3 regions of the Endozoicomonas lisbonensis genome follow, and region 2 is predicted to be linked to each of the others. Evidence: predicted binding sites of a transcription regulator. Region 2 holds the regulator's gene; each other region holds the start of a gene.
The links. Region 2 encodes FNR, which switches genes on or off when oxygen is low (the NO sensors DNR and NnrR bind a similar motif). Its sites were predicted from a motif close to TTGATNTANATCAA; they were not measured.

Region 1: V5J35_RS05065 (DMSO/selenate family reductase complex A subunit) is a predicted target of FNR. The motif match lies at 3,535-3,548, and genes of this name have one in related genera.
Region 3: yiaY (L-threonine dehydrogenase) is a predicted target of FNR. The motif match lies at 3,030-3,043, and genes of this name have one in related genera.

The regions. Positions count from the first base shown of each region.
Region 1 covers NZ_JBEWTB010000002.1:910,626-915,946, forward strand. Annotated here, with positions in the region: gene V5J35_RS05050 (hypothetical protein) at 1-1,400, opposite strand, end outside; gene V5J35_RS05055 (STAS domain-containing protein) at 1,766-2,131, shown strand; gene V5J35_RS05060 (hypothetical protein) at 2,203-3,447, opposite strand; gene V5J35_RS05065 (DMSO/selenate family reductase complex A subunit) at 3,819-5,321, shown strand, end outside.
Region 2 covers NZ_JBEWTB010000002.1:3,814,260-3,819,580, reverse strand. Annotated here, with positions in the region: gene hemN (oxygen-independent coproporphyrinogen III oxidase) at 1-669, shown strand, start outside; gene fnr (fumarate/nitrate reduction transcriptional regulator Fnr) at 990-1,748, shown strand; gene V5J35_RS18145 (adenine phosphoribosyltransferase) at 1,853-2,395, shown strand; gene V5J35_RS18140 (hypothetical protein) at 2,522-3,055, shown strand; gene V5J35_RS18135 (TraR/DksA family transcriptional regulator) at 3,056-3,391, opposite strand; gene ttcA (tRNA 2-thiocytidine(32) synthetase TtcA) at 3,801-4,733, shown strand; gene V5J35_RS18125 (hypothetical protein) at 4,934-5,321, shown strand, end outside.
Region 3 covers NZ_JBEWTB010000002.1:2,791,326-2,796,646, forward strand. Annotated here, with positions in the region: gene V5J35_RS13495 (trimeric intracellular cation channel family protein) at 1-137, opposite strand, end outside; gene V5J35_RS13500 (Bcr/CflA family multidrug efflux MFS transporter) at 250-1,509, opposite strand; gene yiaY (L-threonine dehydrogenase) at 1,776-2,927, opposite strand; gene tkt (transketolase) at 3,294-5,291, opposite strand.

The DNA of each region.
Region 1 (5,321 bases), 2.9 Mb from region 2:
GAGTCAGGTAAATTGGCCACCAGAGACTGATCGGTCGCCGGAACACGAATCTGTAAAGAGTCACCCTCATCGGCGGGTTCTGATGGTGTTTCGTCTGCACCCGTCACGGGTTCAGAATCTTCAGGTTTAGCATCCCCTTCTTCGGCAGGTTCTGATGGTGTTTCACCTGTATCTGTAACGGGTTCAGAATCTTCAGGTTTGGCATCCCCTTCTTCGGCAGGTTCTGATGGTGTTTCGCCCGCACCTGTCACGAGTTCAGAATCTTCAGATCTGACACCCTCCTCATCGGCAGGTTCTGGTGGAGTTTCGCCTGCACCTGTCACGAGTTCAGAATCTTCAGATCTGACACCCTCCTCATCGGCAGGTTCTGGCGGAGTTTCGCCTGCACCTGTCACGAGTTCAGAATCTTCAGATCTGACACCCTCCTCATCGGCAGGTTCTGGTGGAGTTTCGCCTGCACCTGTCACGAGTTCAGAATCTTCAGGTCTGATACCCTCATCATCAGCGGGTTCTGATTTCGATGGTGCAGATATGTCGTCATGAGACACCTTTGCATGATCACTTGGGTCTGAGCCTGAATCTGCTGCGGCCTGCTGATCATCCGGTTTCTCATCTTCTGAACCTGTTACCTCTTGATTCTCCTGCGTCTGTTTCTCGTCTTCTGAACCTGGTCCGCTTTGCTCATTCTGCGTGTCGGCTCCAACATTCTGGTTACTGCTGGCATCCTGTCTGTCTCTGATTAGCGAACCACTGACGTTCACAGCGGTATTGTTATCTTTCCCTGTGCATTCAAATTCAAACCTTTCAAGCTGATTGTTGTCCGGGTTGTATGCAACATCGATTTTGATATGGACAGTAACCGGGCCATTTTGCCCTTCGCCAGGATCCAGATTCAGATATCCCTCAGCAATGAAAGCATTTTCAGTCTCGCCCCGAGTCACTGTCATATCGCTTAACAATCCCTTGCTTCTGACATCGCCATCGTCATATTCACCAAACGGCAGCAATACAAGGCCTGGTTCCGGCTGGCCCGTTTCAGACTGCCTCCTCAGCAAGTCATTGTTCATAACTGAAAACTCTATAATCTGATCGCTCTGCCCTCCGGCAGTGGTATCGTCAGTGGCTGTACCCTGAATATTTAACTCCCCTCTTGTCCCGTCAGAGTCTAATTGTATCGTGTGTGGATCACGCTCCAAACGACTCCCGTCGGGCAGAGTGGTTTCTGAGTTTACAACGAGATTGTGGCGGTCTCCGTCTCTAACCGTTTCCGTTTTTACCTTGGTTTCTGCATTGGTTTCGTTGTTAATAAACTTAAATTCATCTCCAGCCTGTAAATTCAGAGCTGTGGTCGCCAGTAGCAGAACCAGAGCCTGCTGCAAGATTAACTTGAAAACCTTCACCGTTAACTACCTGATATAAAATGAAAATTCATAACATGACGAAAACAGTCTAGCCAATATTCTAAAAAGCGATGAGCGAGCGAATGAAACTTTTTCCACTATAAAATACGAAACATCTTATTATGAATATTCCGTCACATTTTTTTGATAGCTCCTCAAATAGCAGTACTGTGTTCAGTAACTTTAATCAGAAAGTACAGCCTCAATGCCTCAGGAAATAATGACCTGGCCCTAAACAGTCCGTATGACCCCACCGAAAGGAATTCACTCTGTCAGCCTGACTAACAGTCTGGTTATGCAAGCTTCTCAATGCACTCTGTAGGATTGACACCAGTAAAGGACAAGCCCCATGGAAGGAGTAAATCATGGCACTATCCATTAATCTGGAAGACCACTACAACTACACACTGGTAGAGATTGAAGGCAAGGTTGACGCCAGCTCGGCTCAGATGCTTGACCGGGCGCTGGAATCGGCCACTTTTGAAGGAAACCGCCATCTGGTCCTGGACTGTTCACACCTGTCCAGCATCAGTTCAGAAGGGCTGCGTGTGCTGATGAACGCCAGAACCCAGCTGGCACGGTTTCACAGTCTGACCCTGTGCAACGTGTCTTCTGCCATTGCCTCACTGTTCAGACTCTGCGGTATCACCCGGTACATTCAGATCGTCGGTGGTGTCGATGAAGCAGAAGCGTTGCTTTATGAGAAGGATTCGGGACTGGGGAAGCTATAGCTTTAAAAAAAAGCCTCCCCACCAACAGACTTGCAGGGAGGCTTTTCCAACACTCGGATTGTCTCAGTTCATCAGAAGAAGAAAGAGACCGCCAGCAGCAGAACCATACCAAACAGCATGGCAGGACGCTGGAACAGGTTCGCTTCTTTCAGCTCGGAACCCTTGATCACAGGAATAACCGTTGCCAGAGCCGCTACCGGACCACCGGTCAGGTAGTACTGCATCACTGCGCCGCCACCAGCAGCCATAACAGCCAGACCCAGCGGGCTTGCTTCCGGAACTGCGGTCATCACCGCCTGCAGGAATGGAATGGAGATGGCAGCGGAAGCACCGTTAGACTGGGTGATAAACGACGCAATACCCGCAACAATCAGCATGCTCTGCAGAGGCGCTACCGTCAGCATTGGGCGGAACAGGTTAGCGATAGAGTCTGCCATACCGATGTTGTTGATCACGGAAGACATAAACAGGAAGCCAATGGTAGCCACCAGTGGTGTCGCAATACGACCCACGCCGTTCAGCATGAACTGTTCAGCCTTGGAGAAGCATGTAGCGCTCAGAACCATAGTAACGATACTACTCAGGACACCAACGACAAAGATCGGGTAACCCAGTACGAAGCCAACCATCAGCACCAGGAAAGGCATCATGGTTTTCCAGAAGGCGTAGTTGTGTTCGCTGCTTTCAAACTCTTTGGCGATAGCATTCACTTCTTCATCAGTCATAGGGCCGTTTTTCGCGGTTTCCTTACGCAGACGCATGAAGCTGAAGGCAAAGATAGCCAGGGAAATCAGCACACCGTAAACGTTGATCATACCGAAGCCGATGCCGGTAATCGCAACCACTGCCACCTGAGTCGGATGAGTGAAGCCACCAAAGTTACCCAGATGACCCGCATGAGCGTGTACACCGGCAGACTTGGAAGGGTTCACACCAAGCTTGGAGCTGGCGGCACCGGTCAGTACAGCGGTAATGGCTGGCTGGGTGAAACCGGTCAGCATACCGATGAAACCAGCAGCAATACCACCCGCCGTAGCAACACCGGCACCACCACCCAGACGACGACCGACTTTAATGATGTTGCGGATGATCACGTCCAGGAAGCCAACACGTTCCATAACGCCAATGAACATCAGTACACCCGCCATATCGGCGATAACCGGGTTCAGACCACCGTTGATCAGTGATGTGACGGAGGGGCCTTCACCACCGGTCATCGGGAAGCCAGCGATCATGGCTGTGATAAAAGAACCGACAATAGCGGTCAGATAAAGAGGGGTACGGCCGGATATCATTAATAATAATGTTATCCCCATTACAATTTGCGCTACCAGCATAACTATTTAATATAATAACTATAAATGAGGGAGCGCCGACTATACGCAAATCGAATCTATCAAATTTTGATCAATATCAAATATATTAACTATTAGGTAAATAAGTACATTTAAATTTCTGATAATACCCGTAAAATTTCGCTTTATTGTCACAGTTAAGTGGAAATGCACACCCGTTAACCTTAAATATCAACAGTTCAGGAAATATATACGACAAAGTAACAATACTTATCTATATCTGGGTAAATATCGACCTGTCTTGATATGAATCATAACCAGAGCTGCAACAGACCATCTATCATCCGACCCCCTTAGCATGATTAATACATTAAATAGTTTGTAACTGTCGAATGAAAAACTGGCTGAATAAAACCCCGTTAAGTCGCCGGAGCTTTGCAAAGTGGGGGGCGGCGCTGAGTGGGGCCGCCTTTACAGCAGGCTCAGCGTTGCCTCTCAAATCCATTGCTAGTAGCAAACCGTCCGGAAAAACCCCTGAAATCAAGTCTGTGTGGTCAGCCTGTACGGTTAACTGCGGTTCCCGCTGTGCATTAAGGCACCAGGTTCAGGACGATCAGATTATTGCCACCCATACCGACAATACCGGTAATGATGAATATGGCCATCATCAGGTACGTGCCTGTCTGCGCGGGCGCTCTTTTCGTCAGCGGGTATACAACCCTGATCGTCTGAAATACCCGATGAAGCGCGTCGGTCAACGCGGCGAAGGTCACTTTGAACGCATCAGCTGGGAAGAAGCGTTTGACACCATTGCCGATAACCTGAAACGCATCAGAAAAGACTATGGCAATGAAGCCATTTATATCAATTATGCGACAGGTACTCTGGGTGGAACGATCTCCAAATCATGGCCTCCGGGTTCCAGCCCGATTGCCCGGCTGATGAACTGCTGGGGCGGTTACCTGAATCACTACGGTACTTACAGTACCGCCCAGATCGCTATCGGTATGCCATACGTCTATGGCTCCAACATGAACAACTGCAGTTCTGACCTGGTGAACTCAAAGCTGATCATCAACTTTGGTAACAATCCGGCAGAAACCCGCATGAGTGGTGCCGGTGTTGTCTATCAGATGGCCGAAGCCAAAGAGCGTGGCAACATGCGCATGATCACCTTTGATCCCCGCAAAACCGACAGCACATTAAGCGACAATGACGAATGGGTACCTATTCGTCCGGGCACCGATGCAGCTCTGGTCGCAGGCATGGCCTGGGTGATGATCAGGGAAAACCTGGTGGATACCGACTTCCTGACCCGTTATACCGTAGGTTATGACGAAGACAGTCTGCCCGCCGGCGCACCGAAAGGTTCTTCGTGGAAATCCTATATTCTCGGTCAGGGAGCGGACGGCATTGAAAAGACGCCGGAATGGGCTGCACGAATTACCTCGGTTCCAGCCAGAACCATCATCCGTATTGCCCGTGAAATCGCGCTGACCAAACCCTGTAACATACAGCAGGGCTGGGGTTTGCAGCGTACCGCCAATGGTGAACAGGCGGCTCGTTCCATCGCCATGCTGGCGGTGATGACCGGTAATGTAGGCATTTCCGGTGGTGGTACAGGCGCACGGGAATCGTCCTACGCGATGCCGTTCGCAGCCTTCCCGACACTGACCAACCCGGTTTCGACCTCCATTCCGATGTTCCTGTGGACCGACGCCATTACCCGCTACCATGAAATGACGGACAAAACCGACGGTATTCGTGGTGCGGAAAAGCTGAATCAGCCCATCAAGTTTATCTGGAACTACGCCGGTAACTGCATCATCAACCAGCATTCGGACATTAACCGTACCCACGACATTCTTCAGGATGACAGTCAGTGCGAAATGATT
Region 2 (5,321 bases):
CGCCTGTCACTGTTTAACTACGCTCACCTGCCACACCGCTTTATGCCACAGCGTCGAATAAATGAGAGAGACCTGCCACCTGCCGATGTCAAACTGCAGATTCTGCAGCAGGCGACCCGCAGGCTGCTGGACAGTGGCTATGTTTACATCGGCATGGATCATTTTGCGCTGCCCGATGACGAGCTGGCAGTTGCACAGGAAGACGGCACACTGCATCGCAACTTTCAGGGTTATACCACACACAGCCAGTGTGACCTGGTGGGCATGGGCGTATCTTCTATCAGCAAGGTAGGCAATACCTATGCCCAGAACTATACGGATATGGCTGAATACCAGTCTGCTATCGAGCAAAACCAGTTGCCGCTCAAGCGCGGTCTGAAAATGACCAGAGATGACCAGATTCGTCAGAGTGTCATCAACGAGCTGATCTGCCATTTCAGACTGAAACCAGAAAAAATTGAGCAGCAATATACGATTGATTTTCCCAGCTATTTTCTGTCTGAACTGATCAATTTAAAACCATTGGAACAGGATGGTCTGATTACCATAACCCCCGAAATCCTGGAAGTAACACCGGCAGGCAAACTGCTGATACGAAATATCTGCATGATGTTTGACCGATATTATCAGGAGCAAAAGAATATGAAGTTCTTTTCTAAAGTTATTTAGTCTGGTTAACGTTATGCATGGATCAGAGGTTAGTAACCTCTGATCCATGCAGTGCCTCAATAAATCAGCAACAATAAAAAACACCTGCGACCTACAGATCACTGCACAAAAATAATCGCACATACCCTGCCCTAAACCCCGAAAAATGACAAAGCATTCACCAATACAGCTAGCTATTAACCGCAATATAATGCGACTTACCGAATTAAGTTTAAAAAACGATCAATATCAACATTCGTAAGTCAACACCGCACTTACACTTTCTAAATATTTTCCATAAAATAGTCAGCGTTTTGCATTTAAGACCTTGAGGGCACTCAATGACGTCTAAGCCCAACGTCCGACAACCAAGCCATGTGGCCTGCAGGGATTGCAGTCTCAGCTCTCTGTGCCTGCCGCTGGCGTTGAGTGTGAAAGACATCGACAATCTGGATCGAATCATAAAACGCGGCCGCCCGCTGAAAAAAGGCGAGCACCTGTTTCTGGAAGGAGACCCGTTCGACAGCGTATACGCTGTGCGTTCCGGGGCTATCAAAACCTACACCGCGACTAACGAAGGTGAAGAACAGATTACTGCCTTCTACCTGCCAAGCGAAATTCTCGGTCTGAGTGGTATGGACACCGACGTGTATCCGGTATCCGCCCAGGCCATGGAAACCACCATGGTGTGTGAGATTCCGTTTGAGCAGCTGGAAATGTTGTCTGACGACTTCCCGGAGCTGCGTCGTCACCTGATGCGCCTGATGAGCAAAAAGATCAGGGAAGACCAGCAAATGATGATGCTGCTGTCCAAGAAGAATGCAGACGAGCGTATCGCTACGTTCCTGATCAATCTTGCCAGCCGCTTCCGTCGTCGTGGTTTCTCGTCCCAGTCTTTCAGACTGTCCATGTCCCGTAATGAGATGGGCAACTATCTGGGTCTGGCAGTAGAGACGGTTAGCCGTGTTTTCACTCGTTTCCAGAAAAACGGCCTGATTTCGGCTGTTGGTAAGGAAATTGAAATTCGTGACGCAGTTCAACTATGCTCTCTGGCTGGCGGGAAAGCCGCTGATATTGAACAGATCATTGCAGCAAACTGATTTGATGTAACCTGTTCACACTGCCGTACAGTCCGATGGCTCCGTACGGCAGTGGTTTTCCCCAAGCCATGATCGGCACTTTCACAGCATATGGTTGCCACTCAATGATCATCGACGATTTTTATCTCAAGTCCCAGATTCGCACTGTTCCCGACTGGCCCAAGCCAGGCATCCTGTTCCGGGATGTTTCCACCATATTTGAAAACCCCAAAGCCTGGCGTGGCGTGATGGACAGCTTTATCCACCGTTACATGGAGCTGGATTTCAGCCATATTGGTGCAATGGATGCCCGGGGCTTTCTGATCGGCTCCAACCTTTCCTATGTACTCAACAAGCCCCTGGTCCTGTTTCGTAAAAAAGGTAAACTGCCCGCCAAAACCATCTCGGTAGAATACGACCTGGAGTATGGCACTGCCAGTCTGGAAGTTCATGCCGACAGTTTGCACAAAGGCGACCGGGTCTTACTGGTTGACGACCTGATCGCAACCGGCGGAACTCTGCTGGCAGCGGTTCAGCTGATTGAAAAACTGGGCGCAAAAACCATTGAAGCGGCAGCGATTATGGACCTGCCTGACCTTGGCGGCTCCCGTCGTTTGCAAAATGCAGGCGTTCCCACCTTTTCGTTGTGCGCCTTTGAAGGGGAATAGATTCTGTTGCAGAGAGAATCAGCAGCTTCTCTCTGTACTTACAGATTATTGTCAAAATGGCAGATGCTTCAGTATTAAGCCAGTGATACGATAAAACGAGTATTCAACCTCATGAAGGATCAAGGCATGGGAATTTGTGCAAAGGAGTTGCGCCATTATGTTGTCCGTCCCACCCTGAAGCATCTCAAAATGTGGAGCCCAACCGCCGAGAACCTGTTGCTGGGAACAGCGGCCAGAGAATCAGAGCTGGGATTTCATATCAAACAGGACCATCATCGGGCTCTGGGGATTTATCATATCTCTCCCCGTATGCACCGAAATATCTGGGACTTTTACCTGGCTAAAAGGTCAGAACTGTCGAGCCTGGTCAGAGGCCTGGCCAGCCAGAGAGAATTTCTGTGCCACCCTCACCATGAGCTGGCCACCAATCTCTCCTACGCAACGGCGATTGCATGGCTGATTTATTGCCGGACTGAAAAAAGCATTCATTCCTTACCGGAAGACGATATCGAAGGGCTGGGCAAACTGTGGCACAACTATTTTCACCGACATAACCCGGGTTCAGTGCAAAGCTTTGTAGACAGTTATGAAAGGCTGATCACAGGGGAAACCAGCCAGACTACTGCAAACCAGGCCGATACCATGATTCGCAGCCTTTAATCAGCCCCCGTTGTCCCGGGCTTCTGCACACTTGATACAAAGGTCGGCATAAGGCATAGCTTCCAGCCGGGCGGGAGCGATCTCGCCACCACAGCCGTCACAATACCCATACTCATCATTATTCATACGATCCAGAGCGAGATTGATCTTATTCAGCTCAATTCTGGCCTCGTTCCCCAGTGCATCAATAACTTCATCATTTTCCCGCTCCTGAGCCTGCTCAGACCAGTCGGCACTGGCTTTGCGAGTGACGTCTTTTTTGATGTTATGCAACCGCTCATTGAGTGCTTCCCGACGGCTCAGCATCCAATCTCTCAACTTATTGTGATCACTCATAAAAATCCCCTGAACATTGCGTTTATCGAAGATTATTGTTAGTACTGGCTATCCCTGAGTTACCGTTAATTCAGCTTAAACAGTCATGAGCGAAGGAATTTATTCGGCAAACCGAAAAGCACTGCCCCTGAATGGTTTATACAGGTTAAGTCAACAATCCCTGATAGTGTTCTGATTCATAGCCAACTGTCTATTTTCAGCACAGATTAAAGTTAGCGGATGATTTCAACCCTGTAGAACATTTTATCTCATATAATGACACACTCTGCATATACCGAAACAGCACCAGAGCATTGATCTACATCAACAACGCTCCCCGGGTGACTGTTGGTAGAAGCACCGGATTGCGGCTGAATATTGCACACAGCTATAATCTCCGGCTTTAATTCCGAATCAGTGTTCTAAACCTATGAGTTCGTCCACCCTGACTGGCGCAGAAAAATACAGTTTCAATAAACTCCAGAAAAAACTGAGACGCTTTACCGGTAAAGCCATCGAAGACTTCAATATGATTGAGGAGGGTGACCGGATCATGGTCTGTCTGTCAGGGGGTAAAGACAGCTACACCATGCTCGACATCCTGATGAGCCTGCAGAAAAGCGCCCCCATTCGTTTTGAGCTGGTCGCCGTTAACCTGGACCAGAAGCAACCGGGCTTCCCGGAGCATATTCTGCCTGAATATCTGGACAGTGTCGGAGTGCCTTACCACATTATTAACCGCGATACGTATTCCGTGGTAAAGTCCAAAATTCCGGAAGGCAAAACCACCTGCGGTCTGTGTTCCCGCCTGCGCCGTGGTACGCTGTACTCCTTTGCAGAGGACATCGGTGCCACCAAGATCGCTCTGGGCCATCATAAGGACGACATTGTTGAAACCATGTTCCTGAACATGTTCTATGGTTCGCGCCTGTCTGCCATGCCTCCCAAGCTACGTTCAGACGACGGTCGCAACGTGATTATCCGTCCCCTGGCTTACTGCCGTGAGAAAGATATCAGCCGTTTCGCACAAATACAGAACTACCCGATTATCCCCTGTAATCTGTGTGGCTCCCAGGAAAACCTGCAGCGCCAGAACATTAAAGCCATGCTGACAGAATGGGAGAAAAAGCACCCAAGCCGAATCGAGTCCATCTTTACAGCTATGCAGAATATTGCCCCTTCCCAGATGGCAGATACCGAACTGTTCGATTTTGCCAGCCTGACGGTTGATCGCTCCGGCGAACGCAAGCCTTATGAGTTTGAAGACAGCCAGGAGATATTCTCAGGCAATATTCCCGAAGCAACACCTTCCTCTGAAGACGATACCGTGCAGGTCATCAATTTCGAACCAGCCTCTGCCTGATCCGTTTTCGCCGTATCGCTAATCCTGACTCTGGCTTGTTGTTCACAGCGACAAGTCAGAGGTTCAAACCTGCCTACTGACAAGCGCAACAGAAATATCATCAAAAAGTTCCGGATCGGGGTAAACCGTTAAGCGTATTCGATTCAGTTTTATCTTTTAAGATCGATAATCATGGTAATGTTCACATCGGGTTGACTGCCATGGTTTTCCGTTCCGCACTGATCGCCCCCCTGCTTTTTGCTTTTACCTTTTCTGCTTCTGCAAATAGCCCTTCTGGCATCCCCACCAGCCTTCAGGGACAGAAAGATGCGCTCCTTCTCTATGCGTCCCTCCTCACTCCTTCCGACCCCTCCAAAACATGGATTACCCTGACGACAGAAGGCAAGGATGGAATGGGCAATTTCTCTTATGTCATGTCTTTTTCTGGTCTGCTTGAAAAAGCGCTGCCCGGCATTCCCCTGCAAAGAATAATGGGGGGTGGCGCAGAAAAGAAAAAGAAGGTAGCACGAATTTTTGGTTACCCGTCCAAAACCAGCGACTTCTGGTTCAGTAGCGACCCTGATCCACATTTGCCCACTGAAATGACCG
Region 3 (5,321 bases), 1.0 Mb from region 2:
ATGGTTCCGCCGCCCACTGCGGTCACGAAAGCCAATACCATGGCACCAAATATATCCATGTCTTTACGACAGGCGACCCAGGCCCCGCTGATGGCAAAAACAGCGGTACCAAATAAATCCAGGCTATATAACAGCATGTTCAGACTGACTGCGCAGGTTAGAAAACAGACGCGATTATATAGCCGGTAGTTGATGGTCAAATATAGCCGGAAACCGTTGTGTGGTGCGGGGCGCACCTACCTGAAATGATCAGGCAGATATTTTTTCTTTGCTGGTCAGAGTTTCTTTTTGCGGTTCCAACTCTGTTGCAGGAGCGCCGCCATTCGATACCAGCAACAGGCTCATAACAGACAACGTACCACAAGCTGCCATGACCATAGCCATTGGCATGGCCGTACCGTCATGTAGCAGACCAACAATAGCGGTTGTTGCGGCACCAATGCTAAAGCGCAGTGCGCCTGCCATAGCATTGGCGGTACCTGCTGACCTTGGGAAGTGGGCCAGGGCCAAAGCGTTGGAGTTTGGTCCTGTTAAACCAATACAGCCGACATAAACGACAACCGGCAAGACAATACCGGCCAGCCCGGCGCTTCCTGTTTTGGCAGTCAGAAGCAGGGCAAAGGCAGCCACTGCAGCGCTCATGCTGCCGGTTCGGAGGATGTTAAACAGGGGCATACGACCAATCAGGCGGATATTGATCATATTCATAATGCCCATAGCAACCATGTTCAGGCCAAACACCAGCCCATAACTTTCCGGACTAACACCATAAAGTTCGATATAAACAAAAGGCGATCCGGCAATAAAGGCAAACATGCCACCAAAGAAAAAGCCATGGCACAGAATACAGCCCATGGCATTACGGTTTTTAAGGATGCTGATATAGGTTGCAGCCAGTTTTTTTGCCGGAACAATTAAACGGCGATCTTCTGGTAATGTTTCAGGCACTCGCCACAGGGCCAGACACATGGCCAGAAAAGCCAGTGCTGCCAGGAAGATAAACAGGCTTTCCCAACCGAAGAATCTTAAGATCTGCCCACCCAGCAATGGTGCCATAAGCGGAGCAACCGTCATTACCAGCAGGATAGACGACAATGCCTTTGCGCTTTCCTGTCGGGGAAACAGATCCCGAACCATGGCGGGAATGGTCACCATAACAGCAGCCCCCGCCATCGCCTGCAATACCCGCACGACAATCAGCTGGTTGGCATCGGTACACATGGCGGCCAGTATGTTGGTAACGATATAACCAACCAGCCCCGGCAGCATCACTTTCTGGCGGCCAAAGCGGTCCGATAAAGGCCCGTAGAGTAACTGCCCCAATGCAAAGCCGATAGTGTAGGCGCTGAGGGTAAACTGGATTTTACTGAGGGGTTCTCCCATATCGTCGGCAATGGCTGGCAGAGCCGGAAGATAGAGATCAATGGCCATAGGGCCAAGCATGGTGAGAGCACCAAGGGTCAGAATGAAGAGCATCCTTTCATTCTTGTTGTGTATATCGATGGTCATATAACTGCCTGAGATAATCGTTATTTTGACAACTTTGTCGTTATAAGCTCCTTCTGTTTAGGTTAGTTATTTGAATAAACGTCTTATGTCGTAAAACAAGGGTCGTAAAACAGAGGAGGCAGACAATTATAAAATTAATCAGAATATAAATATATCAGCTTAGATAGAAATGATTATTATTTGAAAATTTAGCCTCGTCGTTCCCGCGCAGGCGGGAACCCACCACGAACAGTGGATCCCTGCCTGCGCGGGGATGACGATGGGGATTACATTGCCGCTGCGAAGATAGCAGTGATCTCTTCTGCAGTAGCCTGTTTAGGGTTGGTCAGGCCACACGCGTCTTTCAGGGCGTTTTCTGTCAGGGTCGGGAAGTCTTCTTCCTTAACATTCAGAGCCTTCAGACCGGCCGGGATGTCGATGCGGGCAGACAGTGCCTTGATCGCTTCAACGGCTTTCTGAGCCGCTTCCTCAGCAGTCAGACCTTCGATGTTTTCACCCAGTGCTTTGGCGACATGAGCCAGACGCTCAGGAGCCACCTGCGCATTGAATGCCTGAACGTGTGGCAGCAGGACAGCATTGCAAACACCGTGTGGCAGATCGTAAAAACCACCCAGCTGGTGTGCCATCGCATGAACATAACCCAGGCTGGCGTTGTTGAATGCCATACCAGCCAGCAGCTGTGCATAGGCCATCTGCTCACGGGCTTCCATGTCGTCGCCGTTGTTTACGGCAGTTTCCAGGTGTTCGCTGATCAGCTCAATGGCTTTGATGGCGCAGCAGTCGGTCACTGGTGTCGCAGCAATGGATACATAAGCTTCTACGGCGTGGGTCAGGGCGTCCATACCGGTTGCGGCTGTCAGGGACTTAGGCATACCTGTCATCAGCGCAGGATCGTTAACGGACATCAGTGGGGTGGTGTTTTTGTCAACGATAGCCATTTTTACATGACGTTCTTCATCAGTGATGATGCAGAATCGGGTGATTTCACTGGCGGTACCGGCAGTGGTGTTAATCGCAACCAGCGGGAACTGTGGCTTTTCAGAAACGTCTACACCTTCGTAGTCACGAATATTGCCACCATTAGCTGCAACCAGTGCAACACCTTTGGCACAGTCGTGTGGAGAACCACCGCCCAGGGAGATAACGAAGTCACAGTCGTTTTCCTGCAGTAGTTTCAGGCCGGCTTCTACGTTGCCACAGGTCGGGTTTGGCTGGGTGCCATCAAATACTACGGAGGTGATGCCTTCTTCGGCAAGTTTTTCAACAACAGAGCCAACCAGGCCAATGTCGTTCAGTACCTTGTCAGTAACGATCAGGGCTTTTTTGAAACCCAGCTTGGTGATGTCGGAAATAGAGGCTTCCAGGCAACCATTACCCATCTGGTTAACCTGAGGCATGAAGAATTTCATTGCAGACATGGAAAAACTCCCAAAATAAGAAAACGGGTTCAGCTGAAATCGCAGTAACAGCACTGAAAAATGAATACCTTTTCATCATATTGAGAGGCAAGAGGGGTGATATTGATACAGGTCAATAACTATACAGACTATCAAAGGTACACATTGATTAGCGTCATATGTGTGTTTTTTAGAGGGTGCTTGTCGGGATTTAGCTATTGGTTAACATGTTTGTTAATTTTGTAACAGGTAGCCTGTGTTGAAGATAAAAAGCCATGAGCTCATAAAAAACCATGAGCGGATGAATAGCATGAGTGAATAAAAAAAGAGCTTCTAAACAGAAGCCCTTTTATGCGACGCAAGCTATACGACAAAATGCAGTGGAAATTAATCCAGCATGTCTTCAGCCGCTGCCACAATGTTTTCTACGGTGAACCCAAAGAATGGGAAGAGATCGCCTGCTGGTGCAGACTCACCGAAGGAGGTCATTCCAATGATACGACCGTCCAGACCTACGTACTTGTACCAGAAGTCAGCATGAGCGGCTTCAACAGCGATACGGGCCGGAACTTCCAGAGGCAGAACCTGCTGCTTGTATTCTGCGTCCTGAGCGTCAAACACTTCCGTAGAAGGCATGGATACAACGCGAACCTTACGACCCCGTTCGGTTAGTTTGGCTTCGGCGTTCATAGCCAGTTCGATTTCAGAACCGGTAGCGATCAGGATCAGGTCAGGTGTGCCTGCACAGTCCTTCAGAATGTAACCACCACGGGCAATATTGGCGATTTTCTCTTCATCACGAGCCATGCATGGCAGACCCTGACGGGAGAAGATCAGCGCGCTGGGGCCATCGTTACGCTCAATGGCGTATTTCCATGCCACCGCAGATTCAACGGTGTCACATGGACGCCAGGTGTTCATGTTTGGCGTGGAGCGCAGGTTCGCCAGCTGTTCAATAGGCTGGTGGGTCGGACCGTCTTCGCCCAGACCGATGGAGTCGTGGGTATAAACGAAGATGGAACGCTGCTTCATCAGGGCAGCCATACGAACCGCGTTACGGGCGTATTCCATGAAGACCAGGAAGGTTGCGCCGTAAGGTACGAAACCGCCGTGCAGGGCGATACCGTTCATCATGGCGCTCATGCCAAATTCACGCACGCCGTAGTACAGGTAGTTACCGGCAGCGTCGTCTTTTTCAACGCCCTTGCAACCACTCCACAGAGTCAGGTTGGAACCGGCCAGGTCAGCAGAGCCACCCAGCAGTTCAGGCAGAAGCGGGCCAAAAGCGTTCAGAGTGTTCTGGGACGCTTTACGGCTGGCAACTTTCTCGGCTTTTTCCTGGCACTCACGAATGTAAGCGTCGGCTTTTTCAGAGAAGTCAGCAGGCAGTTCGCCAGTCATACGACGCTTGAATTCAGCAGCCAGCTCCGGGTGAGCCGCAGCGTAAGCTTCGAATTTCTCGTTCCAGCCTGCTTCTTTGGCAGCACCGGCTTCCTTCGCACTCCAGCCTTCGTAAACGTTGGCAGGTACTTCGAATGCACCGTGGTTCCAGCCCAGACGTTCACGAGTCAGTTTGATCTCGTCATCACCCAGAGGCGCACCGTGGCACTCTTCCTTGCCTTCTTTGTTAGGAGAACCAAAACCGATAACGGTCTTGCAGCAGATCAGGGTTGGTCTGTCAGTTTCAGCACGACCGGCTTCAATCGCAGCCTTGATGGCTTCAGAGTCATGACCGTCAACACCTGGAACAACGTGCCAGTTGTAGGACTCAAAACGCTTAACGGTGTCATCGGTGAACCAGCCTTCTACTTCACCGTCGATGGAAATGCCGTTGTCGTCATAGAAGACAATCAGTTTACCCAGACCCAGAGTGCCGGCCAGGGAACAGGATTCGTGGGAAATACCTTCCATCATGCAGCCGTCGCCCATGAATACGTAGGTGTAGTGGTCTACGATGTCATGGCCTTCACGGTTGAACTGGCCTGCCAGTGCTTTTTCAGCAGCAGCAAAACCGACAGCGTTGGCAATACCCTGACCCAGAGGACCAGTGGTAGTTTCGATGCCAGGCGCATAACCGTATTCCGGGTGACCAGCGGTTTTAGAATGCAGCTGGCGGAAGTTTTTCAGGTCTTCGATGGATACATCGTAACCGGAAAGGTGCAGCAGGGAGTACAGGAGCATGGAACCGTGTCCGTTGGACAGGACAAAACGGTCACGGTCTGCCCACTCCGGATTAGCCGGATTGTGGTTCATATAGTCGCGCCACAGCACTTCGGCGATGTCGGCCATACCCATTGGGGCGCCTGGGTGTCCGGATTTGGCTTTTTGGACAGCATCCATGCTCAGAGCACGGATGGCATTGGCTAGCTCACGACGTGAGGACATAGAAATCAGGGCTCCTGATGATCAAGTCAT